One region of the Methylovirgula ligni genome, then DNA from elsewhere that is predicted to be linked to it. Evidence: riboswitches for the same ligand, from Rfam matches in the RefSeq annotation. Region 1 holds a riboswitch; the other holds the start of a gene.
What was found. A riboswitch is a leader RNA that binds a small molecule or an ion and turns the genes downstream of it on or off. The one in region 1 is predicted to bind cobalamin.
Positions count from the first base shown of each region.

Region 2: another riboswitch for cobalamin. It lies ahead of cobW (cobalamin biosynthesis protein CobW); the one in region 1 lies ahead of CWB41_RS13510 (aromatic ring-hydroxylating oxygenase subunit alpha).

Region 1 covers NZ_CP025086.1:2,817,972-2,832,544, forward strand. Annotated here, with positions in the region: gene CWB41_RS13500 (TonB-dependent receptor) at 1-2,401, shown strand, start outside; gene CWB41_RS13505 (hypothetical protein) at 2,631-2,876, shown strand; gene CWB41_RS13510 (aromatic ring-hydroxylating oxygenase subunit alpha) at 2,923-3,975, opposite strand; cobalamin riboswitch at 4,153-4,375, opposite strand; gene CWB41_RS13515 (invasion associated locus B family protein) at 4,513-4,986, opposite strand; gene CWB41_RS13520 (hypothetical protein) at 5,309-5,512, shown strand; gene CWB41_RS13525 (TOMM precursor leader peptide-binding protein) at 6,557-8,815, shown strand; gene CWB41_RS13530 (SagB/ThcOx family dehydrogenase) at 8,851-10,287, shown strand; gene CWB41_RS13535 (VOC family protein) at 10,298-11,119, opposite strand; tRNA gene CWB41_RS13540 (tRNA-Phe) at 11,165-11,240, opposite strand; gene CWB41_RS13545 (Pr6Pr family membrane protein) at 11,432-12,040, shown strand; gene ndk (nucleoside-diphosphate kinase) at 12,110-12,532, shown strand; gene CWB41_RS13555 (DUF2155 domain-containing protein) at 12,634-13,308, shown strand; gene aat (leucyl/phenylalanyl-tRNA--protein transferase) at 13,326-14,009, opposite strand; gene CWB41_RS13565 (TolC family protein) at 14,275-14,573, shown strand, end outside.
Region 2 covers NZ_CP025086.1:1,359,159-1,373,731, reverse strand. Annotated here, with positions in the region: gene CWB41_RS06675 (catalase family peroxidase) at 1-842, opposite strand, end outside; gene CWB41_RS06670 (CbtA family protein) at 1,043-1,816, opposite strand; gene CWB41_RS06665 (CbtB domain-containing protein) at 1,829-2,032, opposite strand; gene CWB41_RS06660 (histidine phosphatase family protein) at 2,223-2,792, shown strand; gene cbiB (adenosylcobinamide-phosphate synthase CbiB) at 2,962-3,942, shown strand; gene CWB41_RS06650 (cobyric acid synthase) at 3,926-5,389, opposite strand; gene cobO (cob(I)yrinic acid a,c-diamide adenosyltransferase) at 5,389-6,024, opposite strand; cobalamin riboswitch at 6,081-6,285, shown strand; gene cobW (cobalamin biosynthesis protein CobW) at 6,383-7,420, shown strand; gene cobN (cobaltochelatase subunit CobN) at 7,427-10,756, shown strand; gene cobG (precorrin-3B synthase) at 10,753-12,003, shown strand; gene CWB41_RS06625 (precorrin-8X methylmutase) at 12,000-12,626, shown strand; gene CWB41_RS06620 (precorrin-2 C(20)-methyltransferase) at 12,623-13,351, shown strand; gene cobJ (precorrin-3B C(17)-methyltransferase) at 13,348-14,112, shown strand; gene CWB41_RS06610 (cobalt-precorrin-6A reductase) at 14,094-14,573, opposite strand, start outside.

The sequences.
Region 1 (14,573 bases):
TGCGCTTTTTGCGCTGCCTGTACCATCCTTCGCACAAAGCGCGACAACGTCAGGCGCCGCCACTCAGGCAGGCGGCGAGTTACCGGAGGTCGATGTTGTCGCCACAACGCCGCTCGGCGGCGACACCAGCACATTGGACGTGCCAAGCGAAACCCAGACGCTGAGCGGCCAGCAAATCGGCCAGCTCAACCAGCAAACGCTCCAGGATGCTTTGGCGATCCGCACCCCGGGCGTGTCCGTCACCGATTCAATCGGCAGTCCGCTGGCGCAATCGGTCGACTTCCGCGGTGAGACGGCGACACCGGTGCCCGGCACACCCGAGGGCCTTGCCGTCTATATGAACGGCGTGCGCATCAACGAATCCTACGGCGATGTCGTCAACTGGGATCTGATCCCGCCATCCGCCATCAGTCAGGCGCAGATCGTCACCGGCAATCCGGTCTTCGGCCTTAACGCGCTCGCGGGCGCGGTGGTCATTCAAATGAAGAACGGTTTCAACTGGCAGGGTACGGAAGTCGATCTCCAAGGCGGCAGCGATTTCACTGCCCAGGGCTCGGCGCAATACGGCGTCAACAAGGGCAATTGGGCCTATTACGTCGACATCGACGGCATTCGCACCAACGGCTATCGCTATTTCGGCCAATCGGACGCCGAGCGCGCCTATGGCGACATCGGCTACCGGGCCGAAGGCAATGAAGTTCATTTGACCATGACGGGTGGCGCGGACGGCCTCGGTGTCGCCGGCACGACACCGGCGGAACTCGCCAGCGAAAATCCGTGGGCCGTTTTCACCACGCCGCAGACGACCGACACGACCGCCGAGATGGTCACGCTGACGGACGAATCGCACATCACCCCGACATTGACGTTCAACGGCAACGCCTATTTCCGCAGCTATGCCCAAGCGCACCACGACGGCAACATCAGCGACTTCTTCTCCTGCGGCAACGTGGATGTGTGTAACAGCAATGATGATACGCCGACGCCGATTGCCGGTCTGCGCGATCCGCTTGGCGGGACGGCGGATCCCGGCACACCCTTGGGTGAGATCGACAGCAACTGGACACGCACGCTGAGCACCGGCGCGACGGCGCAATTGACCGATACCGACAAGATTTTCGGCCACAACAACACCATCACCGGCGGCGTCAGCATCGACAACGGCTGGACGCATTTCACCGGCAGCAGCACATTGTCCACCTTGCCGGCGAATTTCGCCGTTCCGTGGAGCAGCGAATATATCAACGAGCCCGGGTACGATGTCTCGCCTAGCGATGTCCGGACGCAGAACACCTATCTCGGCGTCTATGTGCTCGACAATTTCGACATCACCGACAGATTGGGCCTGCATGTCGGCGCGCGCTTCAACGACGCGCAGATCACACTCGCCGACCAGACCGGGCAGAACCCTGATCTCAACGGCTCGCACAATTTCAACCGCATCAATCCGGTCGTCGGCCTGAGCTATCTGATCACGCCCGAGATCTCCGTCTACGGCAGCTATTCGGAAGCCAACCGCGCACCGACGCCGCTCGAACTCGGCTGCTCGAGCCCCGATGCACCGTGCATGATCGACAATTTCCTCGTCGCCGATCCGCCGCTGAAGCAGATCGTCGCCCGGACGTTCGAAGCCGGCTTCAAGGGCAGCAATCAGATCGCCTGGGCGGCGGCGCCCGGCCGCCTCGACTGGAGCATCAGCGGCTATCACACCGTCAACTCGAACGACATCTACAGCGTACCGAGCGAAGTCACCGGATTCGGCTACTACACCAACGCGGGCAATACGCTGCGCGAGGGTGTCGATATCGGCGCTACCTATACCACCGACAGATGGGACGCTTACGCCAGCTATTCCTACATCAAGGCGACGTTCCAGTCGGCGATCCTCCTTTCGTCGCCCAACAATCCATCTTCCGTCCAAGATCCGGATTCACCGAACTTCGGCGATATCCAGGTCGAGCCCGGTGACAATCTGCCGGGCATCCCGAACCACAAGTTCAAGATCGGCGGAGATTACGAAGTTCTGCAGGGCTGGAAAATTGGCGCCAGCCTCGTCTATCGCTCAAGCCAGTATTATTTTGGCGACGAGAACAATGCGCTGGGACCGCTCTCGGGCTTCGCCACGCTCAACCTGCGCACGTCCTATCAGATCACCAAAAACATCCAGCTCTACGGTCTGATCAACAACGCGCTCAACTATCGCGGTGCGACCTACGGCACGCTCTACGAGACCGACTCGACGACGAACCAGCTAACCGGCGAATGCACCACGGGTCTGTTCTGCTCGGACAATCCGCGTGCGGTCACGCTCGCACCGCCCTTCGAAGCCTTCGTCGGCGTCAAGGCGACGCTGGACGATGCGCCGCCGCCGGCCCCGCCGCTGGTGACGGCCAAATATTGAACTCCTCTCCCTCCAACTTCAAAACCGGCGGATTTTTCGCCGGTTTTTCTTTGCGCTGCTTGCATGAAAAAGCTTCGCAACCGGTCCTGTCGCGGACACAGATTGGGCGAAAAGGCGCAATAGCCTTCCTTGGAGTTATCCAGGCCGGATAGATGGCTCCAGCCGCTGAGAGCGCACTATTCGAGCGCACCATCGCGAGAGTGACGCGCTGGCAAAGGAGGGCACGAGGATGACCGATATATCCGCGCCGGGGTCCGCGATCGAAAAAGCCATTTCAACTGAGCGTCAGCGTTGCATCGAGCGCGTACTGGCCTATGCCGCGCTTCGCGATCAGGCCGCCATCAGTCTGGATAAAGCCGCGCTTGACCCGGACGGCGATGACAAGCCGAGCGAGGGCGCATCAGAGCGCGCTCGTATGCAGGCGGATGTTGCGCGCGACATCGCTCGCTTTTTGAGCGAAGAGGCGGCGCCCTAAGGCGCCCACCCGGCAACACGAATAGGCTCCGCGAGAACCGACCCGATCAATAACATTCCAAGTCGCCATTCTCGGCAAGCAATTTCCGCAGATCCTGGATGGGCGGAAACACTTCCTGATTCCAATCGGCGCCCTGGTCGTCATGAGCGACCTGTTCCATCTCGACGATCGAACAATCCTCGGCGAAGACGCGGTTGGTGAACCAGGCCAGCACCGGCCAGACCACATCGAGCAGCTTTGATATTTTCGGTCGGCGCACCGAGAGGACGATAAAGGTTCGATTTTGCCGCTGCGCTTTATCGACGGGCGTGTAGCCGAGCCAGACATCAAGCGCCGGGCTTCCGTCGGCGATCCAGAATTTGAGAGACTGATGCGGATAGCTGGTGCGGATGGTCATCAAGTCCTGAGAGGATTTGGACTCTCCGCGCAGGCTCCCGACGATGACCGCCTCACCGAGCGGTGGTTTTTGATCGGGACGCATGAAGGCGTAATCAACCTCCATCCAATCGTCGCCCAGACGCCGGTCGAGATAGCGGGGAAAAACCTTGCCCGTCGTGCGGCGATGCAAGAACTGATGATTCATGTCCATCAGGTTTTCATGCATGAACGTGTAATGGCAGGCGACAATCTTGCCGAAGAGGCGCGTCTTGTAGGATTTATCGCCCGCCGCACCGATCGCCTTCGGAGGTGCCACCGGAGGCTTTGATCCGGGCCACACGAATATCAGGCCATCGACCTCGTGGCACGGATAAGCCTTGACGCCATTCGGCAGCTTGCCTTTGCCGAGATAAGGAACGTCGACGCAGCGGCCGGACGCGTCGTAACTCCAGCCATGATAACAGCATCGCACGGAGTCTCCATTCACGACGCCTTTCGATAACGGCACTTGCCGATGCGCGCAGCGGTCTTCCAGCGCGAAAACCGCCCCGCTTTTGGGACGGACGAGTACAATCGGTTCCCCCGCAAAACTCGCGGCGAAAGGCCGCTCGACCTTAACCTCGCGCGACCACGCAAGCGGATACCAATGATCGGGATGTGCACCAACCTTACGAAGATCGACGCTGGACGTCGGCGCTGCCGCATCTGTGCGTTCAAGCATCAGCGTTCCCCGGCTTGATATAAAGCGGGGCGCTCGGCAAAACTCTGCAAAAACCGAAATTGGGAACCTGGAAGCATCGCGTCACCCTCAAATACGGGCGACGATGAACAAGCGACGCGGCTGGAACTTCGCGGCGTGCCGCCGAAGTCGAGCGCGCCACTGGGACACCCCGCCCGTGGACGATATCTTGTCGCGGCAGGTCTCCTGACTCGCGGGTCGCTGCTTGAGTCCGTCTTCCCAGGATCATATCCCAGTGACACCGATGGACTTTGCTCGCCACTCACAGTTGCGGGGGCAGCGCCGGCTTGGCTCTCGAACGATTCCCGTCCGATCGTGCACCGGCTTCCCTCTTAGCTTCGCGCGAATAAATTCGCCGAAGACCACGACGCTTCGAATATGGGTGATTGGATTGATGAGTCAAGCTTATCGGTGGTCCGGCACGGGTGCCTTACCTCGGATATCGGAACGCCGGCGCGCTGCGCTGGAGTAGGGCGATAGCCGGCGCCTGCGCAGAGGAGATGGAATCGAATCGGCCGGCTATTTGATCTTCTCGTAGGCCGGGCCGAAATCGCCGAGCGGCAGCGAAATGTTCAGCGCCTGCCGCTGCAGATCCTGGAACGAGACCTTTAGATTGTGCCCGTTGATCAGCGCCCGCAGAAGATCGGCCGAAATGGCGCCGCCGGCGAAACAGCCACGCTGTTCGCACGTCTGCAGGGCAAACGTCTCGACACTGCCGTTGTCCACCTGCAACCGCACGCCGCCGGGAAGAAACACGCCGAGCGGAATTTGAACGAGAATGACCGGCGAGCGCGGCTGGGCGGGAATACGAATGCTGACGAGCACGATGAGCTGCCCGGTCTTCGTCAACACCGCGGATTGCTCGATGGAGCAATCGAGCGGCGCCCCGCGCGTCGCGCTCGAACAACGGGTCGCCCAATTGGCGGTCCCGGCTGTGCCGGGCTTTGCCGCGGCGGCATCTCCTGCCGAGGCCGACTCGGGCCCGGCCGCCACTCTGGGCGCCTTTACATGATGTCTTGGATGCAAGGCAGTCTGGGCGGAGGCCGGCCCGAGCAACGCGAGGAATAAAATTCCCAAAATCAAATTCTGCACTTGTCTCATAAACAAAGCCTCCGGATCAGACCAATATCTTTATCAGCAAATCAATTATGACATTATCATTACATCCGCCTGCTCTTATTTCGACTATGGTCATTTGTATACACCCCGCGAGAAACATTACGTAACGGAAGATCGAAAGAAGAACACCCGGCCTTTGCTGCTCGCCTTGTCACGTGGCGGCAAGTTGAAATGACCGAGCCGTGTGGCGGGCGATTTGAGCCGCGCAGTAAGGGTTGCGTACCGGCGGGCGGGCGGCCAGAACGGCGCGACAGGCTCGGGCGGCACGGTCAACGTCACGAATTCCGGCTCGATCGTCATCAACGGCGACAACAGCGTGGCGCTCTATTCGCAGAGTGTCGGCGGCGGCGCAAAATTGAAGCCGCCGGGACCGCTGCCAAAGGCGTGCGCTTCGATCTGAAACTAACCTTTAGAAAACGTGCTCTCGTAATGAGAAAAAATATCTAAAGAGCCAAGATTGTCCCTTGCGATCGGGAAGTTTTGTCTGACCTTCGAAACGTGTGCGGTCGGCCGAGGAGGGAAGGGGCTTTCGTTTTCCGCTCACAGTCGCGGCGCTGGGACGCCAATCAGAGTGACGTCCTCGCGCCGGACGGGATGCCCAAGATCATTGCCGTCTTTTGACGAAGTCGATTGATCCCGTGGCACCCTCAAAATTAGGCAATTTTTTTCTCACGGCTATCAAAAGCGAACAAAAGCTGCTACAAGGTTGTGCCCGTCGCTTATTGTGCGACGCGAAGCGAAAAGGCCGTCGCTATGCCGCAAACGAAGCACATTTCCAAGACGAAACGATCGAACAAGACCGCGTCCGTGCTGGGAATCGCCGGCGTGTCTTTGACCGCAACGGCTGGCGGATCGGCAGCCGCGCTACCCGCGCAATTTGTGGGAGCCTTTAACCCGCCGACTTTCTACGATGAGGAGATCTCCGACGTCAGTCTGGCGACCTTCCACGTCTTCAACCCGGAAAGCCCCGAAACACCCCAGTTGGGCATCCAGCTTGCCCGCGGTGGCTGCGGCTGCGGACATGGCGGCGGTGGACATGGTGGCTGCGGACACGGCGGCTGTGGACACGGCGGCTGTGGCCACGGTGGATGCGGGCACGGCGGCTGTGGACATGGCGGCTGCGGTGGATGCGGACACGGCGGTTGCGGTGGCTGGAGAGGCTGCGGCGGCTGTGGTTGCGGCATCGGCGGCTGTGGCTGCGCCGGCGGCGGCGGTTGCTGCCTGTCGTGGGGTGGTTGCTGGCCGACCTGCTAGCGGTCTGCACAAGGATCGGACGCGGCCGACTTCAAGCGGCCGCGTTCCGATTAAGGGGATAAGGTCGCTTGCTGCTTCAGACAGCACCGAACAAGCGCGACTTGCGCAAAGACCCCCGACAGCCTGACAATGGAAAAATCTCTGCTTGCCGCGGCATTGCGAGTTTCGGCTGGGGTGCGCATACTGATCCATGACCGGCGGTAACCCAAACAGTCTTGCCCTGCGCGACACCGCGGTTCTGCAATTCGCGCCGCATTTCTCCGTCTATCTGGTGGCCGCCGACACGGTGTGCCTCTATTCGGAGGACCGGAAGTTCCTTCTCTATGGTGAACTCTATTGCGCACTCGCCGCCGCGATAACGGAGGGCGGGTTAAGCGTTCGGGGTCTCATTCGCAAGCTGGAGCGTGATTTTGCAGCACCCCAAATTCGAGAAGCCCTGGAGAGGCTTGTTGAACGCGGTTATGTAATCACCGCGACGAATTCTTCGCACGACATTGCCGCCGCCTATTGGGCAAGCCTGGGCATACAGCCGGAAGCCGCGAAGAAAAATCTTCAGAAGCGTCGTGTGCGGATACAGGCGCTCGACGTCGAGGGCGGACCGGAACTCGAGACCGCGTTGGGCGCGCTCAGCGCGCGCGTCGTCAAGCGCTCACCCGACATTACCGTCACGCTCGTAAACGATTATTTCGATACGCGCCTGCTCAAATTGAACCAAGAGCATTTGGCGGACGGCACGCCTTGGGTGCTGGCGCAGCCGTCCGGAATCTTTCCTCTGGTTGGCCCGGTGTTCACCCCCGGCGATGGCGCATGCTGGAGATGTCTTGCCGATCGGATGATCCGAAACCGGGAGGTCAAGGCCATGCTCGAGCGCGGCGAAGCGCGGTGCCTCGCGGTTTCGCCGCTCGCCCGGCATACGGTTGGCCAGAGCGCCATAGAGCTCGCCGCGCTCGAAATCGCCAAGGCATTTGCCAGCGATTTTCGTACCGACCTGAACAACAATGTCATCAGCCTCGATCTCCTCGGTTCGACCGTCGTCAGGCATCACGTGGCGCGCCGCCCGCAATGTCCGGCCTGCGGACGGCGGAAGGCGCGCGATCCGCGGCGAGCGGCGGCGCCGGTCTCTCTGGGGACGGGCGCGCGGCCGGTCATGACAAGCGGCGGCTTTAGAACCGTCTCGCCGCGCGACACGGTCGCGCGTTTCCGCAAACATGTGAGTCCCCTAACCGGCGTCGTGTCGCGCCTCGAGCGCATCGAAGGGGATTTGCCGCTCAGCACCAATTTTATCGCGCGGCATAATTTCTCGGCGCCCGCGAAGTCGATTTATGAGCTGAGAGGGGGATTGAACGGCTGCAGCTTCGGCAAAGGCAGCACCGCCGAGCAAGGCGAGGCGAGCGCGCTTATGGAAGCGATCGAACGCTATTCCGGGATTTTTCAGGGCGACGAAATCCGAGCGGCAAAGAGATTCACGGATTTTGCGCCCGGCGAGGCCATACCTCCGAATGAGGTGCTGCTGTACAGCGACCTGCAATACCAGCGCGGCACGGGTCCGGCGGTCAACGCGGGGGACGTGGCGTTAAGCCCGGTGCTTTTCGATCCATCGGCGAAAATCGAATGGTCGCCGGTCTGGTCGCTGCGCGACAAACGTTTCAAATATTTGCCGACCAGCATGCTCTATTTTTTCTATCAGGGCTCGGTTGCGTTTCTGGCGGATTCCAACGGTTGCGCGGCGGGCAACACGCGCGAAGAAGCGATCGTGCAAGGCTTTCTCGAACTCGTCGAACGGGACGCTTATGCAATCTGGTGGTACAATCGCCAGCAGCGTCCTGGCGTCGACATTTCCCATTTTGATGATCCTTTCGTGCGGGAGTTCCGCATGCGCCTGGCGAGCGCCGGACACCGCCTTTCGGTGCTCGACATCACCAGCGATCTCGGCATTCCGAGCTTTGTCGCGGTGACGCAATGGATGCAGGATGGCCGGGAAAATATCGAGTTCGGTTCCGGCTCTCACTTCGATGCGCGGATCGCTCTATTGCGGACGCTCACCGAGCTGAACCAATTCCTCTCGATCGGGGTGATGCGCGGCAGGCCCCTTGAAAAAATGAGCCACGACGGGATTACGCCGTTGCGTATCGAAGACCATTCCTATCTGTCGCCGAGCGACGCGCCGCTGCTGCAACCCGATCTCGATATCAAGTTCGGCTTTCTCGACACCGACGAGCAAGTGAGGGCGTGCGTGAGCATCGCCGAGCGTCAGGGTCTCGATTTCCTCGTTCTCGACCAGACGCGGCCTGACATCGAGACTCCGGTCGTTCGGGTCGTCGTTCCGGGATTGCGACATTTCTATCGCCGTTTCGCGCCCGGCCGGCTCTACGATGTTCCGGTAAAGCTCGGATGGGCCAAGCGGCCACTCGCGGAAGACGCGCTCAATCCGCTTCATCCATATACCTGAGAGTCCTTCACTTGCGCGCTCCCGAATCCAAGAGGGTGCGTCGGGCCGCACCGGCAGGCGTCTTCGCCCGGTTGACCGATCGCGCGGCGATCGATGCCTATGCGAACGGTGAAATCGTCGCGCGATTCGAGAATTACTCTCTTGGCGTCGGTGTGTTCGGAGCCGGCGCGGCGAATTGGCTGCAAAAACTGCGCACCGGAGTGCCGCTCGGCGCGCTCGCGTCAGAGGGGCGCAAGGCGAACAAGGAGATTGATCTCTTAGCCAGCCGTCTGGCAGGGCTTGGTTTGTTGGAGTACCGGCTCGAAAACCCGCAAACCGGCGGCGACTTGATCGTCATCGAACCTCTGCTTCGCGATTATCGGCCGCAAATCCCACAGCTCCAAAACGCCGACACGCTTGTCCTGTCGCGCTTCGCGTATATGCGACGGCGCGGCACCGAGATGGTGCTGGAATCGCCGCGCGCCGGCGCCTTGTTCAAAATCCTTGATCCAGGGCTGGCGTCCCTCATCGCCACGCTCGCCACTCCACAGCGGGTCAAGCAGCTCCGGCAAATGGATACTTTTCCGGGACTCGCCTTTCTCGCGTTGCTGGTGGACTGCGAAATAGTCCTCAAGATCGACGGCGCCAGTGAAAATGATCTTCGCAAGGCGGATAGCGACCACGACCTTGTCCTCTGGGAGTTCCACGATCTTCTCTTCCATACGCGCAGCACCGCAGGGCGGCACACCAACCCGATGGGCTCGGTTTATCCGCATGTCGGCGCGGTTTCTCCGCTTCCGGCGGTGCGACCTCGCTGGCCCGGAAAGAAGATCGATTTGCGCAAGTTCTCGGCAGAGGTTCCGGAAGCCATCTCGTCGTTCGCGCAGCTCCTGGATAAACGTCATTCGACGCGCAGCTTCGACGACTCGCAGCCGATCACGCTCTCCGAGCTTTCGCGGTTTCTTGAAAAGACCGCTCGCGTCATATCGAGCTTAAAGAGCAAACCTGACTTCGATGATGGCGGCGTCACTGTCAGGCCATATCCATCGGCGGGCGCGAGCTATGAACTCGAACTTTATCTGGCCGTCAACGCGTGCGAGGGGCTTGCCCGCGGCTTCTATCATTACGACGCGGGCGCGAACGCTCTGGTCCCGATCGGCGCTTCGTCACACGACCTCGAAATGCTGCTGGCGGAAGCCAAATCGGCAATGGGCACATCCGCCTCGCCGCAAATCCTGATCACGATCGCTGCGCGCTTCGGTCGGATTTCCTGGAAGTACAGTTCCATCGCCTACGCGCTCATATTGAAGGACGTGGGCGTCCTGACGCAGACATTCTATCTGGCGGCGACCGACATGGGCCTCGGCGGCTGCGCCATCGGCATCGTCAATATCGATTTGTTCGCGAAGATGACGGGCATCGACTTCTGCGCTGAAGGTCCGGTCGGCCAATTTGCGATCGGCCGCATCGCGAGATCCAGAGCGTCCGGCTGACGCTCGGCGGTTATTTTGCTCCGCGCTTCCGGCTCGAAACAAAAGTTTCGATCACTTTGCGGCTGCGCCGGTCCAGCAGTCCGAAAAGTACGCCTTGCGGGTCTTTGCAGTGAACGATCCAGGCGCCGCCGGGTACGGCGATCGGGCCATAGAGAATTTCACCGCCGCCGTCTTCAACGCGCTTCGATGCCGCCTCGACGTCTCCAACGTTGAAATAATAAAGCCAGAAGGGAAGCGGCAACGTCTCAGGCTTGGCGGACATTGCACCGATCGTCTCGCCGTCGACGGAGAACTGCTGATATGTGCCTGTCGGACCGGCGTCGGCACGGGTTTTCTGCCAGCCGAACAGCTTGCTGTAAAAAGCGAAGGCTTTCTGCCAGTCTGCGGCAAACAACTCGTGCCAGCCGACATGCCCCGGCGTCCCGAGTTCGACAGCCGGAGCCTCGCCGGGTTTCATTCCCTTGACCAAAGCAAGCGTCGCTTTTTGCGGATCGGCGATGATCGAGAAACGGCTGATGTTGGGGATGTCCACTGGCGGGACACGGATGGCGCCGCCAAGCTCTGTGACCCGGCCAACAGCGGAGTCCAGATCGGGGACACCGACATATCCCATCCAGTGCGGCACCGCCCCCGCACGCCGCGCGCCCTCGGGCATATTCATCAGCCCGATGACCGGAGTGTCTGCGGCGGTGAAAAGGCTATAGGCCGAACCTGGCATCGCGAGATCGCGGACTCCCCAGCCCACGACATGGGTGTAGAATCCCTTCGCGGCTTTCACGTCCGTCGTCAGCAACTCGTACCAGACAAATCGGTTGCTACGAGGTTTGGCCATGGCCATCCATTGGGCCTGCAAAGATTTCTAAGTTATTGATTTTAATGGTGCCCAGGGGCGGAATCGAACCACCGACACTGCGATTTTCAGTCGCATGCTCTACCAACTGAGCTACCTGGGCAGGCCGGCGCATAGGCACCGGAGGGGCGCTTTATAGGAAGCGGCGGTTGCCTTGTCCAGCATCCGTGCGGGGCAGGGCATAAGTGCGCGGAGTTTTCCTAAGCGCTTCAAAACATCATCTGGTGAGAGCTTGCCGCTTGGGCGATCCTGCCGATCGAATCATTGGAGGCTTTCGGCATGAGGATCGGCGGCGTGGCACCACGTTTGGCCGCAGCACTGGTCGCGGCTGCCGCCTGGGCCGGTCTCACGCTGCAATTTTGCGCGACATCTTCGCATGTCGGCTCCGCTGCGACCGCTCTTTGGCAACTGGCGGATTATTTTACGATCCTCACCAATTTTGCCGTCGCGGTGGTCTTCACCGGCATCGCGCTTGGACGCGACGACTGGGACCGTTCGCGGCTCCTTGCCGGTCTCACGCTCGCCATTCTGCTCGTCGGAATCGTCTATGCGCTGCTGCTCCGCGCCAGCGATCATCCTCACGGTCTGGCTCGCGCCGCGAATATCATCATGCATATGGTCATGCCGGTTTTGGTGTCGCTGTTCTGGCTCGTACACGTCCCGAAAGGGGCTTTGCGGCCAACCGATCCCTTCGTCTTCGCCGCGTTTCCGCTCGTCTATCTGGCCTATGCTCTCGCCCGCGGCGAAGCCGAGGGGCGCTATCCCTATCCTTTTCTCAATATCGCCAGGATCGGCCTGCATCGCACGCTGGCCAATGCCGGCGCGATCGGCCTTGGCTTTGTGGTCGGAGGCTATGCGCTTTTCCTTCTGGACCGGCTGCTGAGCGGGCAGAAACGGCGCTGAGGCAAGCTTGCCGCCGGCCGCAGGCGCCGCTATAAGCGCGCGGCGTGAACCTCGAGATATGCAAAAACAATGGCGATTGAACGCACGTTTTCCATCCTGAAACCCGACGCAACCCGGCGCAATCTGACCGGCGCCGTCAACGCCTTGATCGAGGCAGCCGGCTTGCGCATCGTCGCGCAGAAACGCGTGCTCTTGAGCCGCGCACAGGCCGAGACTTTCTATGCGGTCCACAAGGCGCGCCCGTTCTTCGGCGAGCTGGTTGAATCGATGATCGCCGGGCCCATCGTCGTGCAAGTCCTCGAGGGCGAGGACGCGATCAAGAAATACCGTGAAGTGCTCGGCGCGACCGACCCCTCGAAAGCGGCCGAAGGGACGGTGCGTAAGCAGTTCGCACTGTCCGTCGGCGAAAATTCCGCGCATGGGTCGGACTCGCCTGAGAATGCGGCCATCGAGATTGCGCAATTCTTCTCCGGCAACGAGATCGTCGGCTGACGTGCAACCGGCAGGCCGCTGCGACGGCCCTATTCCAGCCGGAGTTTCGTGATGGCCTGCGTTTCTTCCGAAGCCTGACCGCGCCGCGGATACCGATTCTTATGCAAAGAACAGTTCCGCGCGCCCTTATTCTTACCGTCTTGGCGATCGCTTTCTCTTCCGCTGCCACAGGCGCGGCGGAGGCGGACAAGATCAAGCATTCGATCGCCGTCTTTTCCGGTCTCGACAAGATCACCGGCCGGATCATTTCCTTCGAAGTTGCCATGAACGAGACGGTGCAATTCGGCTCGCTGCTGATCACCGATCGTGTCTGCTACACGCGGCCGCCGACCGAGGCACCGCAAACCGATACGTTCGTTCAGGTCGATCAGGTCGACGCCGATAAGACGACAAAGCGTATTTTCTCCGGCTGGATGTTTGCGGCGAGCCCCGGCCTCAACGCGCTCGATCAGCCCGTCTACGATATCTGGCTGACCAATTGTAAAGGCACCGAGCAGTTGATCCCATCGCCCTCCGCGACGCAGTCGACACCGGAGCCGGAAGAGCCGGAGGCTGGCGCGCCCGCCGGCCCGGGGAATCCTGCACCAGCGCCGCCGCCGGCGTCCGACAAGACAGCGAAGACACACCACGCCCGCCACCCTGACGCTGCTCCGGCACAGGACAACGGCCCGGTCGAAGTCGGGCCGCCGCCCGGCTTCCAGCCACCGCCTGACAATGGCGACGACGGCGATAGCGATCAGCCGCCCCCGCCGGACAATTCAAACCCCGATCGATAGCGGCTTCAGGTTTCCGGCTACTGGCGCTCGGCCGCCGTGGCAAGCGATTCCAAAACCGTGCTCCCGGACACCGCTCTTTCCTTCGGCCAGACGAGGAACTCGGCTTTCTCCGCGACGGCCTCGGCCAGCATGAGCCGATAGCCTTCCTTGGAAACCTCGATCGCGCCGAGCGATTGCAGATGCGGCGTCACGAACTGCGTGTCGAGAAGTTTGAAGCCGCCCGCGACGAGCCGCCCGGCAAGGTGGATCAAAGCGACTTTCGAGGCATCCGTCTCACGGTGGAACATGCTCTCGCCGAAAAAGGCGGCGCCCAGCGCGACGCCATAGAGTCCGCCAACGAGAACCCCGTCACGCCAGGCCTCGACCGTATGAACCCGGCCGAGATCGAAAAGCTGGGCGTAGAGCTTCTTGATGCGGTAATTGATCCAGGTTTTCTCGCGCCCCGCGCCGACTTGGGCGCAGGCATCGATCACCGCCTCGAAATCATGATCGATCCTGATCTCGAACCGGTCCGAGCGGACGATCCGCGCCAGTTTCCGGGAGATGATCAAGCCATCGAGCGGAAAAACCCCACGCGCCTCGGGATCGATCCAGAACAGGTTCTGGTCCTCGGCGCTTTCGGCCATGGGGAAAAGGCCGATCGAATAGGCCCGCAGCAAAATGTCGGGCGTGATTTCGAAATCATGACGCGGCCGGGTCATGGTTCAGGATGCGTTTTCGGGCGCAGTGGCGTCAAGCCGATGCCGGCGCCATCCACGGAAACCACAATCCGGGATCGCGTCATCCACCGGCAGCGGACGACCGTTTCATATTTAGCACAATCGTCGGGAAAATTTTGGCCAAGCACCATAGAATATTTCCCGGAATCCCGTCAGACTATAACAATCCGCAGCAGCCACGCTCCATCGCCGGCAAAGGCGGCCCGCGCGGCAGGGAACCGGGATGATATGCGTGCGCAGGCTATCGATGGCTATACTGGCCGGCATTCTTGCCAGTAGCTGCGTGCGCGATCAGCCGGTGCCGCTTTCGCCCGCGGTCAGCGCCGCGGCGCTCGAAAGCCGCAGCTTGAGCGATCCGCGCCTGCGCCAATTCGTGCTCGCGGCAACACGACCGGACGCGCCCGATGATGCGCCGATCCGTTGGGATCTGGCCAGCCTGACGGCGGCGGCACTCTATTATCACCCGGATATTGCTCTGGCAGAGGCCAAGCTGGCCGCCGCCCGGGCGGCGGTTATCACCGCCAAACAGACGCCCAATCCTGTCTT
Region 2 (14,573 bases), 1.5 Mb from region 1:
TTCGCATCGATCTTGTCGATGGTCAGCACGCCGAGATCGACCACCTTGCGATCCGCCGGCCAGGGCACCGTCGGGTCCTTGGTCACATCGCCGGGCGCGGCGAGCTGCGCCTCCAGATGGAAGACCACGGGATGTTTCGCGACGCGCACGGCAATCTCGTCGAAGAGATAATTCGGCTGTTTCTTCGCCGCTTCCTCATTGCTGATATGCACGAGCTTTTCCGGCGCGGCGATGTAGCGGAAGGCTTGCTTCTTGCCACTCTTGTCGACGAAGACGAAAGCATCGACGCCATTATATTGCTCGTCGGCGAGGCTGTCGGGCTGCTGGAGCGCAGCGAAAGCCGCAGGCGCGCGCGGATGCGCCTTGAAGAAGAGATCGAGCTTCGTCGGCTTCGGCGCATCGGGCGGGCTCGCCGCAACGGCGAGCAGAAGATCACGGAAGTCTTCGCCCGTTGCGACGGGAAAGAACTTCAGCGAGTTGATGACGATATCCGTTTCGCTGCCATCCTTGAGATGGAACTTGATGGAAAGCCCGTGCGGCACCGCCTTGGGCGAACCGTCGGGGACATTGGGCAACCCGCCGCTGTCGGAGAAGCGAATCGTCACCGGGATCGTATCGCCCGAGAAGATCGCGGCTTTACTCAGCTCCGCGGCTGCGGGGGTCGCCTTGAAGGTACCCTGCCCGACGATGCCCTTGGCATGATTGGCGCGGAAACCGGGATGCACGCCCCAGACTTTATTCAGGGCGTTGACGATCTCTTCGGGCAGCGACTGCGCCTCAGCGGGCGCGAGAAGACTGAAAGACGAGAGAAGACCGGCGGCAAGGAGAAGACTGCGGAACATGGGGAACGCTCTTGCTCATTGATACTGAATGCATGTCAAATGTCATGCAACAACGGCAAGGCTAATCGACGAATATGAAATCTCCTAGAAGGAAATATTTCCTTCAAAATAGACCGACATCGCTAGCATTACACTGTGATATCGGTCTTGATCGCGTCATCTCGTGCGATGCTGAAGGCAAGAACTAAAAGCTTGCCGCTTCACCACGCCGTTCTCGCATTACCGCTGATTTTATAGAGACGGCCGACCGAGGCCTTCTCCGTCAGAGCGCCGAAGAGAAGGCCGAATGTCGCCCACATGATCGCCTGCATTCCAAGCGAGTCGATCCGGAAATGCCAAAGTACGACGGCGGGGAAATCGGCCGGAACTTCGTTGATCGGCGGCAGCAGCGCACCGGCGATGATGACCGCTAACAGGTAGACGCCCGCCGCGACGAGCGCCGCTGTCCACGCGCCATATTTGGGAGCCAGACGTTTGCGCAACACGGCCGCGCCGATCATGGCGGCGACCGACAGGACCATCATCGCGAAATAGAGTCCCGTCCGAATTCCGATCGTATCCGGATTACCCACGGAGGGCGGATTCGCCGGATATTTCAGATTCGGCACAACATAAAGGCTTATGAACCCCGTGAGCGCCAACAGAGCGGAGACCGCGCGCGGGCTCAGCGAGCTGGCGCGACCGTAGGCGAAGGCAAACGCCAGGGCAAACAGACCGCCAAAAGCTGTAGCGTAAGTCATGACCCCGGTCAGCAATCCCCAGCTTGCCTGCAGGGGCCGGCTTACGAGTTCCGGCTCTTCCGGATCATGAATTCCTTTTGCCAGATCGGCCTTCATCTTCGCCTCATCCATTGCGGATTCGAAGGCGATGGCACGATCGACCTGTGGCTCGCCAAAAACTTTGGCGAAGGTGAATACGAGGAGTCCCGCGAGGAAACCGACGATCATCCCGCGGACAAGAAGAGTGCTGACCATTTTGGACCCCCGTCAGTGGCAGGGGAAGCCGAGCAGATGACGGCTGTCATGCACCCATTCATGCACGTACATGCCCTTGACGATCGACGTCGCGCCTTCCTCGGCCCCGACGAAATAGATCGCGAGAATCAAGAGAGCGCCAAAAATGAGCCAAGGCAGAATTTCGCCCATCGGGATGGGCGTAGCTGTAACGGAACCGATTGTGGTATCTGACATTGATCACTCCCTGAGGATTCTGCGTCCTCGCCGGATGGATAAAAAGCTACGGCTGGGTCTGACTTTCGAGCCCGGAGACTTCCGCTCTCGATTACAGTGGCGCGACCGCGCTGGACTTTCACCAGCTTCCACGTCCGTATCGCCATGACGATATGTTGTTCGCCGCCCGTCTGTCAAATGGATCATCGGAATGAGCCTCCGCCTTACCCTGATTGCGCATGCCGCGACCGCGGCGACTCGGGCGGCGGCTTTCCCCTTGGACGAACCGTTGACGCCGGGGGACTATGCCAAGGCGAGCGCGGCGGCGCATGTCGGGCCTGTCGATGCGGCATGGACAAGCCCTGCGCTTCGGGCCGTGCAAACAGCGCAGGCCCTGCATCTCGATGCCGCGATCGATCCGCGCCTCGCGGACATCGATCTTCGAGACTGGGCCGGCAAATCCCTCGCGGGATTGGAAGCCACGGACGCCGAAGCTCTCGCTCTGTGGATGGCGGACCCCGGCGCCGCACCGCATGGCGGGGAATCAGTCACGCGCCTGCTGGCGCGGGTCGCCGGCTGGCTTGACACTCTCCGCAGCAGCGATGGCCGCATTGTTGCCGTGACTCATGCCGCCGTGATCCGCGCCGCCGCCGTTCTCGCGCTTGATGCCAATCCAAAATCGTTTTGGCGGATCGATATTGCGCCGCTCTCATTTTCGAGATTTCACGCACAGGGCGGGCGCTGGACGCTGCGCTGCCTGAACGCAACTGCCGGATGCTAGAGTCCGCGAAGACCCGTTCAGCTTTTTGCAACCCGGAATTGGCGTCTTCGGCGGGATGAGGTTGACCGCCTTTTGAACGCGCGGCGGTATATGGTCTTTGCTAAAGGAGGATCATGTATCGCCCCCTTCTGATTGTCGCGGCGCCCGGCGCCCGTGAGCTGGAAAATCGATGAGTCTCGCGAGTGCGTTCAGCGTGACGGCAGTAGCGCTCGCACTGGAGGCGATCTTTGGCTATCCGGCTTTTTTGCTGCGTGCGGTGGGCCACCCCGTCACATGGATCGGCTGGCTGATCCACGTGACAGAAACGCGCCTCAATCGCCCTGGCTCCCCTGCGAGACTCCAGAAGCTTCTGGGCGCCGTCAGCCTCATTTTCTGGCTCACGTGCGCGGGCGCCTGCGGCGGTCTCTTCTCCTGGCTTTGCGGCGGCTCCTACGCCGGCGAGTTGATTCTCGCCGCATTGGCGTCAAGCCTGCTGGCACAACGTTCTCTCTATGAACACGTGCGCGCGGTTGCCGATGCTCTGGAGCGCGACAGTCTTGAGGCCGCGCGCGGCGCCGTCAGCCAGATCGTCGGCCGTATCACGGACGATCTCGACAAGGCGGGCGTCGCGCGGGCCGCGATCGAAAGCCTCGCCGAGAACTTTTCCGATGGCGTTGTCGCGCCAGCCTTTTGGCTGGCCGCCGGCGGTCTCACCGGTGCGATGCTCTATAAAACAATCAACACGGCCGACAGCATGATCGGCCATCGCACGCCGCGTTTCATAAATTTCGGCTGGGCATCGGCGCGGCTCGATGATCTCGTCAATCTGCCCGCCGCGCGGCTCAGCGCGCTGCTTCTGGTGCTCGCGGCGTCCTTCGATGGCGTGGCTTCGGTCCGCGAAGCCTGGAAAGCCGCCTGGCGCGACGCGCCAAAACATGTCTCACCAAACGCGGGATGGCCGGAGGCGGCCATAGCCGGTGCGCTCGGCCTCAAACTCGGGGGACCGCGAGTCTATGGTCAAGATGTCATCGACGGCGCCCTCATGGGAGACGGCCGACGCGCCGCAACCTGCAAAGACATTCGCCGCGCGCTCACACTTTTCCGCCGCGCGGCGGCCCTACAGATCTTAGCTTATGCGGCTCTGGCGCTCGTCTTTATCGGGCGAGGCTAAGCAGCCGGTCGAGATCCAGACAGCTTTCAAGATGCGCGGCAAAATTATCGAGTATCCGTTCGACCTGATCTTCATAAGCAAGGCCCGAGGCGACACCGCCTAGAGAATTGAGCCAGGCGTGGCGCTGGGCGTCATCGGCAAAGAGGCCATGCACATAAGTACCGGCGACAAGACCGTTTGCCGAGCGTGCGCCGTCTTCCCGGCCATCATCGAGTCTGTGCAGCGGCCGCGCGCAGTCCGGTCCCCACGTCCGTCCGACATGCATTTCATAGCCTTTGAACGGGACGTTATTCGGCACGGAACGACCCGCCACAGCCAGCAGCGTCTTGTCGCCGCCAAGGATCGTCTCGACATCGAGCAGACCGAGCCCCGCCGTTTCGCCCGGTTCGCCTTCGATTCCCTCGGGATCAGCGATGCGCCGGCCCAGCAATTGAAAGCCGCCGCAGAGCCCGAGCACCCTCTTCCCGCGCCGGACATGGGCTTTGATGTCGATGTCCCAGCCCTCCGTGATGAGCGCATCCATATCGCTGCGCGTCGCTTTCGAGCCCGGCAGGACGATCAGATCGGCATCGCCCGGCAACGGCGCGCCGTGCGGGATCATGATCAGGTTGACGTCAGGCTCGGCAGCAAGCGGGTCAAGATCGTCGAAATTGGCGATATGCGGCAGGACGGGCGCCACGATCTTGAGTGATCGGCTTTCGCCGCGCGAGGCAAACCGCTGGCGCGGCACCGCGTCCTCGGCGGGCAGCAAGACCGCGTCCGGGAAATAGGGAACGAGCCCCAGCGCCGGCCAGCCGGAATATTTTTCGATGGCTTCCATTCCAGCCGCGAAGAGCGCTGGGTCGCCGCGGAATTTGTTGACGATGAAGCCGCGAATCAAAGCCGCATCATCCGGATCGAGCACGAGTTTCGTGCCGGCGATCTGCGCGATCACACCGCCGCGATCAATGTCACCGATCAGCACGACCGGACAATCTGCCGCCCGCGCGAAGCCCATGTTCGCGATATCGTTGGCGCGCAAGTTGATTTCGGCGGGGCTGCCGGCACCCTCGACGAGAATCAAATCCGCTTGCGCGGCGAGAATCGCAAAACTTTCCAGCACCGCCGCGCGCAGCTTGGGTTTCCAGCTTTGAAATTCCTGCGCCTTGGCCGCGCCGAGCACGCGGCCCTGGACAATCACCTGCGCGCCGATCTCGCTTTGCGGCTTCAGCAGAACGGGATTCATGTGCACGCTCGGCGCGACGCCCGCGGCACGCGCCTGCAGGGCCTGGGCGCGGCCAATCTCGCCGCCGTCCGCCGTCACCGCGGCGTTATTGGACATGTTCTGCGGCTTGAACGGCAACACGTGAAGTCCGCGCTTGCGATAGGCGCGGGCAAGTCCGGCAACGATCAGGGATTTGCCGACATCGGAGCCGGTGCCCTGAAACATTATACGCCGGGCGCTCATCAGAACTCGATTCCGGCCTGAGCTTTGACCCCAGCTTCAAAGTGGTGCTTCACCGGAGTCATCTCGGTGACGAGATCCGCCGCTTCGATCAAGGCCGGGGGCGCGTTTCGCCCGGTGACGACGACATGCAGGCCGGGGCGCCGCTGCATCAGCGTCGCAACGACGTCGTCAATCGGCACATAATCGTAGCGCAGGGCGACGTTCAGTTCGTCGAGGATGACGAGCTTGATGCCGGGATCATCCAGCAGCGCTTTGGCCTTTGCCCAGGCGGCCTCGGCAGCGGCGACGTCGCGGGCGCGATCCTGGGTCTCCCAGGTGAAGCCCTCGCCCATCGTGTGCCACGAGACCAGATCGGCAAAGCGCGCCTCCAGCACGTCGCGCTCGCCCGTCGACCATGCGCCCTTGATGAACTGCACCACGCCAACGCGCCAGTTGTGCCCCAGCGCCCGCAAGAGAAGCCCGAAAGCCGCCGTCGATTTGCCCTTGCCGCGGCCGGTATGAACGATCAGCAAGCCTTTCTCGATCGTTTTGGACGCGACCTCCAGATCCTGCGCAGCCTTTCGCTTGCGCATCTTTTCCCTGTACCGTTCGTCCTGCCCGGGCGTCGTTTGGCCAGGTGCGTCTTGCGCAATCATACGAAATCTCCGGCGGCCGCGTTGAGAGGCGTTGTTTTGACAACGGTGGCCACCAATGGCAAGATATTGCTGACGGTCCTTCCTAGGAAGGGAAACAGGGAATGCGGTCGAAGCAATATGCTCGAAGCCGCAGCTGCCCCCGCAACTGTGAACGGCGAGCAGTCACCTAAAGCCACTGAATTGCCTGAGGCGATTTGGGAAGGCAGGTGACATATGTGTTGAGCCGTGAGCCAGGAGACCTACCGTCTTCTTTGACCGTTTGCCTCGGGCGGGGTGTCCCGGAGCAAATGCCGCGGCCCTTGCTGCGTCGCGCACGCTGCGCCGGTCCTTTCACCCCGCATAATGACCGGAGCATGGGATGGCGGCGCCTGACACGCATAAGATTCCAACAACGATCATCACCGGCTTCCTCGGCTCCGGCAAGACGACACTCATCCGCCATCTGCTCGAGCACGCGCAGGGCCGTCGTCTGGCCTTGATCATCAACGAATTCGGCGATGTCGGCGTCGACGGCGAGATTCTGCGAAGCTGCGGCGTCGCCTCGTGCCCGGAAGACAATATCATCGAGCTCGCCAATGGCTGTATCTGCTGCACGGTCGCCGACGATTTCGTGCCGGCCATCGAGGCCTTGCTGAGTCGCGGCGAAAAGCCCGACCACATCATCATCGAGACGTCGGGCCTCGCCTTGCCGAAGCCGCTGGTGAAAGCCTTCGATTGGCCGACGATCCGTTCGCGTCTCACCGTCGACGGCGTGGTCGCGGTGGTCGATGGCGCCGCGGTTCTTGCGGGGACATTTGCCGATGATCCCGATCTCGTCGCTGCGCAACGCGCCGCTGATCCGTCTCTCGATCACGACAATCCGCTGGAAGAAGTCTTCGAGGATCAGCTCCTTTGCGCCGATATGGTCGTCCTCAACAAGAGCGATCTGCTGTCGGCCGACGAGAAGATACAGGCGCGGGACCAGATTGCCGCGATCCTGCCGCCCGCCGTCAAGATTGTCGTGACGAGCGAGGGACGCATTGATCCCGAACTTCTGCTTGGTCTGGAAGCGGCCGCCGAAGACGCGATCGAAACGCGCAAGTCGCATCACGACGACGAGCCCGAGCACGATCACGACGAATTCGAAAGCTTCGTTCTCGATGTCGGGCCGCTGAGTGATCCGGACCAATTCATCCTCAGGCTGAGCTCGATTGCCGAGCAGCATGATGTGTTGCGGATGAAAGGATTTTTCGAGGTTGCCGGCAAGCCCATGCGGCTGCTGGTGCAGGGCGTCGGGCGCCGATTTCGCCAGAATTTCGACAGGCCCTGGCACAAGGACGAGCTGCGGCGCGGGCGGCTCGTGGTCATCGGCGAGGCGGGGCTCGATCGCGCGGCGATCGCCGCCGCCGTCGGCTGAGCGCCGATGCACCTTCTGCGTACGACGACGCGAACGATCGACGAGGCGCAGAGTGCTATCGATCTCGGCCAGACACCGGGCGCGGTCGTCTTTCTGTCCTTCTCCGACAGCGATCTCGGGCTGGCGGCCGCGGCGCTCGATCTGTGCGAAAGCACTGATGCGCGGCTCGCCTCGCTGGCGATGCTGCGGCATCCTTATTCGATCGATCTTTATATCGAGAAGGTCGCGGCCAATGCGCGCTTCGTGCTCGTCCGGCTACTCGGCGGCCTCGAATACTGGCGCTATGGCGCGCAGGAACTCGCAAGCGCGGCGCGGCGGCATAAGTTCGATCTCGCGCTTATTTCCGGCGACGGACAGCCCGATCCGCGGCTTGACGAATTATCGACCTTGCCTGTCGAAACGTTGCGCGCCGTCGCCCATACATTCGAGGCCGGCGGGATTGGCAATCTCGCCAATCTTTTTGCCTGGATCGACCGGAGACTCGAAGGCGAACAAAGCCCGTTGCCGGAGCCGCAAGCGACGCCGGTTTGCGGGCTCTTCGCCGCCGCGTGCCGCACCGGCGCAACCGAAGCGCCGCTTGCCTTCATCGTCTTCTATCGCGCCTATCTTCTTGCCGGGGATGTCGCGCCGATTCTGGCTGTTGCCGACGCCCTGGCGGCGCGCAGCCTGCGCGTGCTCGCAGCTTATGTGCCGAGCCTCAAGGATGAGGATGCGGCGGCCTGGCTCGCTGCGGTTCTCGCCGAGGAGAAGCCCGACATCATCCTGAATTCGACCGCCTTCGCCGCGCGGATGGACCGCACGCAAAGCCCGCTGGAGGCCGCCGACGCGCCAATCCTGCAAATGATCCATGCCAGCGCCTCGCGCGCGTCGTGGATGGAAGATATGCGCGGGCTCGGCGCGGCCGATCTGGCGATGAATGTCGTCCTGCCGGAACTCGACGGCCGCATCATCGCCCGCACGATTTCCTTCAAGGAAGAGACCCAACGCAGCGAAAAGCTGCAATTCACGCGCGTCACGCACCAGCCCGACATAGAACGGATCGATTTCGTCGCCGACCTGGCTCTGGCCTGGGCACGGCTGCGGCGGATGCCGCGCGGAGAGAGGCGGCTTGCCTGTATCCTCTCCGATTACCCGGTCAAAGCCGGTCGCGCCGCCTATGCCGTCGGCCTCGATACGCCGGCGAGCCTTGCGGAAATCGCGATGCGTCTCAAGGCGGCGGGATACGATATCGAGACGATCGAAGACAGCGATGCCTTCATCCGCGCTCTCGCCGAAGCACCGCCGCAGGAAGCCTTATCGCTCGAAGATTATCAGGACGCATTCGCGGTTTTGCCCGAGACCTTGCGCGCCACGATCATCGCGGCCTGGGGCCCGCCGGAAATGGATTCGCATGTCAGTCAGGGGGCCTTTCGATTTCGCGCCCTGCGTCGCGGCAAGATGATCGTCGCAATCCAGCCGGATCGTGGCGGCGTAGCGCATCGGAAGGCGGATTATCATGACGCGCGTTTGCCACCGTCGCATTTCTATGTCGCTTTTTACCTGTGGCTCCGCCACGCGGAACATATCGACGCGATGATCCAGCTCGGTACGCATGGCACGCTTGAATGGCTGCCGGGCAAGGCGACGGCGCTCTCCGAAGCCTGTGCGCCGGAGGCATTGCTTGGGCCGACGCCGCTGATCTATCCGTTTATCGTCAATAATCCCGGTGAGGCTGCGCAGGCCAAGCGGCGCGCCGGGGCGGTGATCGTCGGCCATCTGACGCCGCCCCTCGGCCGGGCCGGGCGCGTCGGCGATCTTGCCGAGTTCGAGGCTTTGTTCGACGAATACGCTTCGGCGCAACAGATGGACCCGAAACGCGCCGCGCTGCTTGCCGAGACGATCCTCGCACGTGCGACGGAGACCGGGCTGGCGGCCGAAGGCGGCGTTGCTCTGGATGCACCGCAGGAGGAAGTCCTCGCCAGGCTCGATGCCTGGCTCTGTGACATCAAGGATATGCGGATCGCCGAAGGCCTGCACACATTCGGCCGTCCGCCAACGTCAGGCGAGCGCGTGCTGGCGGAGACGCAGGCCGACGCGGCGGCACTGAAACGGCTCGACGCCTGCGCCGAACGAGAAATCGCCGGCCTCATCGCCGCGCTCGACGGACGCTTTGTCGAACCGGGACCGTCCGGCGCGCCCGCACGGGGCCGGCTCGATGTCCTGCCGACGGGGCGCAATCTCGTCACCATTGATCCGCGCATGGTGCCGACGCGGACGGCCTTCGAGATCGGCAAGCGGGCGGCGTCGGCCGTCATCGCGCGCCACATCCAGGATCACGGCGATTGGCCGCGCCAGCTGGTAATCGATTTATGGGGTTCGGCCTCCATGCGCACAGGCGGCGAAGAGCTTGCGCAGGTTTTTGCCTATCTTGGCGCCGTGCCCGTCTGGAACGAGGCCTCCGGGCGGGTCACGGGCTTCACCATCTTGCCGCCGGCGGCGCTCGACCGGCCACGCGTCGACGTGACCTTGCGCCTTTCCGGGCTTTTCCGCGACGTATTCCCGGCGCAGATTGCCTTGATGGAGCAATTGATCGCGGCGGTCGCTGCCGAAGACGAAGCCATAGAAGACAATCCGCTCGCCGCCGCCCGCGCCGCAGGCCAAGACACGCTGCGCATCTTCGGGCCCGCTTCCGGCACCTATGGCGTCTCGCTTGGGCGGATGCTGGCGGAAGATGCCACGGTATCTGAAAACGATCTTGCTGCCGCCTATCTCGCGGAGAGCGGCCATGCCCTGGGGCGCGATGAATACGCGGCCACGGACCTGTTCCGCATACGCGTCGCCGGCGCAGACGCTTTCGTTCACGTCCAGGATTTGCCGGGCCAGGACGCGCTCGATTCGAGTACGTTCTTCGAGCACGAGGGCGGCTTCGCCGCGGCGACAAAATATCTCGGCGGCAAAGCAAGTCTCTATCATCTCGATACCACGCGGCCGGATGTACCCATCGCACGCGCACTCAGCGAAGAAATCGCGCGGGCAATCCGTGGCCGCGTCGCCAACCCGAAATGGCTCGCGGGCCAGATGCGGCATGGCTATAGAGGCGCAGCCGAAATCGCCGAGGCGGTCGATAATCTCTACGGTTTCGCGGTGACGAGCGGCACCGTGACGCCGCGCCAATTCGAACTCGTTTTCGATGCCACGCTCGGCGATGACGACGTCTTCGCGTTCTTGATGCGTGCCAATCCGGAAGCCGGGCGGGCCGTTGCGCAGCGATTCGACCAAGCGATGCGGCGCGGGCTTTGGGCCTGCCGGCGCAATTCGGTCGCCATGCGCCTCGCGAGCATATTGGAGAGCGCATGAGGGCGGCGCTGCGTAAGGGCTGGTGCCCCAGCGTGCTGCGGCCGATGGCCAGCGGCGACGGGCTTATCGTGCGCGTGAACCTGAACAATGGCCGCCTTTCGCCGGTGCTGGCGCGCGCGCTGGCCCGATGCGCGCACCGCTTTGGCAACGGTCTATTCGATCTGTCCGCGCGCGCGAATTTGCAGTTGCGCGGCATCGGCGATGCGACGCTGTCGCCTCTCCAGAGCGAGCTGTGCGACCTGGGGCTTTCCGAGACGGAGGAAGCGCCATCCACCGCCCGCAATATATCAGCCAGCCCGCTCGCTGGAATCGATCCGCAAGCGATCCTCGATATCGGCCCTTGCGTCGAGTTGCTGCGGGATCGGCTGACGCGCGAAACGATATTGCATGCGCTGCCCGCAAAGTTCGGCTTCATCGTCGATGACGGCGGCGCGCTCTCGCTTGCGAGCGAGAAGACTGACGTCAGTTTCCTTGCCCGGCGGCGCGGCGGCGTTCCCCACTTTTTGATCTCCCTCGCGGGCCGCGCAGCAGGCGAATGCGCGATTGATGACCTCGCAGACGCCGGTCTTCGCATCGCCCTCGCCTTCTTGGAATTGCGAGATGCCCCCACGGAACGAATGGCCGGGCTCGTACGCCGCATCGGCGTCGCCGCGATTGCAGGAGAAGCTGGTCTGGCCCCGACGACAGAAACGCCTGTCCATGATCGCCCGCCGACCGCGATCGGCGCTTATCGTGTCGGGGGGCACCATGTTCTCGGACTTGGCGTTCCCTTCGGGCGTCTCGATGCGGCGATGCTTGAAAGGCTCGCCGATATTGCGGAAGCGAGTAGCGGCGAATTGCGTCTGACACCCTGGCGCGCAATTCTTGTCGTCGCCGTCACGCCGCCCGACGCCGCCAGCCTTGCGGACATCGCGCTGATCTTCTCCGAAGACGATCCTTTGCGCGCCGTCGCTGCGTGTCCGGGCGCGCCGGATTGCGCCAATGCTACCACATCGACACATGAGGACGCGCGCCGGCTTGCGCCGTTTGCCCGTCGCTTGCGCGCGCGAGGCATTTTCGTGCATGTCTCCGGCTGCGCCAAGGGCTGCGCCCATCCGCGGAAGGCGCCCGTCACTTTCATCGGACGTGACGGGTGCTACGATCTGGTGCTGGACGGGACAACTGCCGATAAGCCCATTGCCGCGGGCCTTAGCGGCGCGCAATTGAATCTTGCTTTGCAGCAGCTTGTCGCGAAGATTGACGCATGACTTATTCCTATATTCGCGACGGCGCCGAAATCTATCGGCGCTCCTTCGCCATTATCCGGGCCGAAGCCAACCTCGGCCGTTTCAGCCCCGAGCAAGAACCCGTCGCGGTGCGCGTCATCCATGCCAGCGGACAGGTAGATGCGGCGGCCGACCTCCTGTTCTCGCCGGATTTCGTCGGCGCCGCGCGCCGCGCGCTCGAATCCGGCGCTCCAATTCTCTGTGATGCGAAAATGATCGCCGGCGGTATCACCCGCGCCCGGCTCCCGGCTAATAACGAAGTGATCTGCACCCTCGCCGATCCTGCTGTGCCCGGTCTGGCCGCCGAGATCGGCAATACGCGCTCCGCCGCGGCGCTCGGTCTTTGGAAAGAGCACATCGCCGGCGCTGTCGTCGCCATCGGCAACGCGCCGACGGCCTTGTTCCACCTGCTCGAACTTTTTGACGCGGGCTGGCCTTTGCCGGCGGCGATCATCGGCATGCCGGTCGGTTTTGTTGGCGCCGCCGAGTCGAAGGAGGCTTTGATTGCTTTCGGCCGCATACCGTTTCTTGTTGCGCGCGGGCGCCGTGGCGGCAGCGCCATGACCGTCGCCGCGATCAATGCGCTCGCGAGCACCAAAGAATGAGCGCCGGCAGGCTCATCGGCGTCGGACTGGGACCGGGCGACCCGGAGCTTTTGACCGTGAAGGCGGTGAAGGCGATCAAATCGGCGCCGGTCGTCGCCTTCTTCGCGAAAGCAGGCCATCGCGGCAATGCGCGCGAAATCGCCGATTGCTGGCTCACACGTGAACAGAAGGAAGTGCCGCTCTATTACCCGATGACAACCGAGACGCGCTTCGACACTCCCGTCTATGTCGAAACGCTACGTGTCTTCTACGAGGAATCCTGTGCGGTGCTTGCAGCGCATCTCGAAGCCGGGCGCGATATCGCTTTGCTTGCGGAGGGCGATCCGCTTTTTTACGGCTCCTTCATGCACATCTACGTCCGGCTGCGCGAAAAATTCGAGAGCACTATCATCCCTGGCGTGCCGGGCATGGCCGGCTGCTGGGGCGCCGCGGAGACGCCGATGACCTGGGGCGACGACGTTCTCGTCGTTTTGCCGGCGACGCTTTCGGAGGATGACATCGTTGCGCGCCTCGCCCATTGCGACGCCGCGGTCATCATGAAGCTCGGCGCCAATCTGCCGAAGGCGCGCAAGGCAGTCACCCGTGCGGGCCGAGTGGCGCAGGCTCTGTACGTCGAGCGCGGGACCATGAGCGGCGAGAAAATCCTGAAGCTCGCCGAGAAAACCGACGATGCCGCGCCATATTTCTCAATGATCCTGATTCCGGGTCACGGCAGGCGGCCATGAGCGCGGGTAGCCTCGCCATCGTCGGTCTTGGTCCAGGTCCGCATGAGTTGATGACCTTCGAGGCCGACGCCGCCATCCGCAGCGCGAGCGATCTTGTCGGCTATGGTCCTTACCTTGACCGGTTGCCGGCGTTGCCCGAGCAAAAGCGACACGCAAGCGACAACCGCGTCGAGATCGATCGCGCGCGCCAGGCGCTCGATCTTGCGCTCGGCGGCGCGCGCGTCGCGGTCGTATCGGGCGGCGACCCCGGCGTCTTCGCCATGGCCGCTGCGGTCTTCGAAGCGGTCGAAAGGGGCGACCCGCGCTGGCGCGATCTCGATATCGAGATTCATCCCGGCGTATCGGCGATGCTGGCCGTCGCCGCGCGTCTCGGCGCGCCGTTGGGGCATGATTTCGCGGTTATTTCCCTGTCCGATAATCTGAAGCCCTGGGACGCGATTGCGCGGCGGCTGACCGCCGCGGCGCAGGCTGATTTCGTCATGGCGCTCTATAATCCCGCCTCCAAGGCGCGGCCGCATCTGATCCACGATGTCTTCAAATTGCTGCGTGGCCTGAAAGCGCCCGAGACGATCGTGGCTTTCGCCCGCGCCGTGAATCGGCCGGACGAGAGGATCGAATTGACGACGCTTGGAGCGGCCGACCCATCCGTCGCCGATATGAGCACGCTGGTCCTCATCGGCTCCAGCGCGACACGCAGGGTGACGCGCGGCAATGGCGGTTTCTGGGTCTATTCGCCGCGCAGCTACGGCGATATGCGATGAGAATGGCGTTCCAGAAATTGCAGAACGGCGTCGAGCGTTTCGAATGTCAGAGTATCGACGCCGTACGGGCGGCCGATCATGAACACTTCGATGCCGAGCGCCCGCGCGGCGTCGAGCTTGGCGCGCGTCGCCTCGCCGCCGCTGTTCTTGGTAACGAGAATTTCGATTCCCGCCTCGCGCATGAGCTTGACTTCGTCTTCCAGGCCGAAGGGTCCGCGCGCGAGCAGAAGCTTGTAATGCGGCAACGCGGGCGGCGGTTCCGGCGGGTCGATGGTGCGGATGAGATAATCGTGCTGCGGCGCGGCCACGAAGGCGCCGAGTTGCAAACGGCCGATCGTCAGGAACACCCGGCGCGGCGTCGCGCCAATGGACCGCGCGGCGCTTGCGGCGTCCGGAAATTCGCGCCAGCGATCGCCGGCACCGGGCGTCCAGGCGCGGCGGGTGAAAACCGCCAGCGGCGT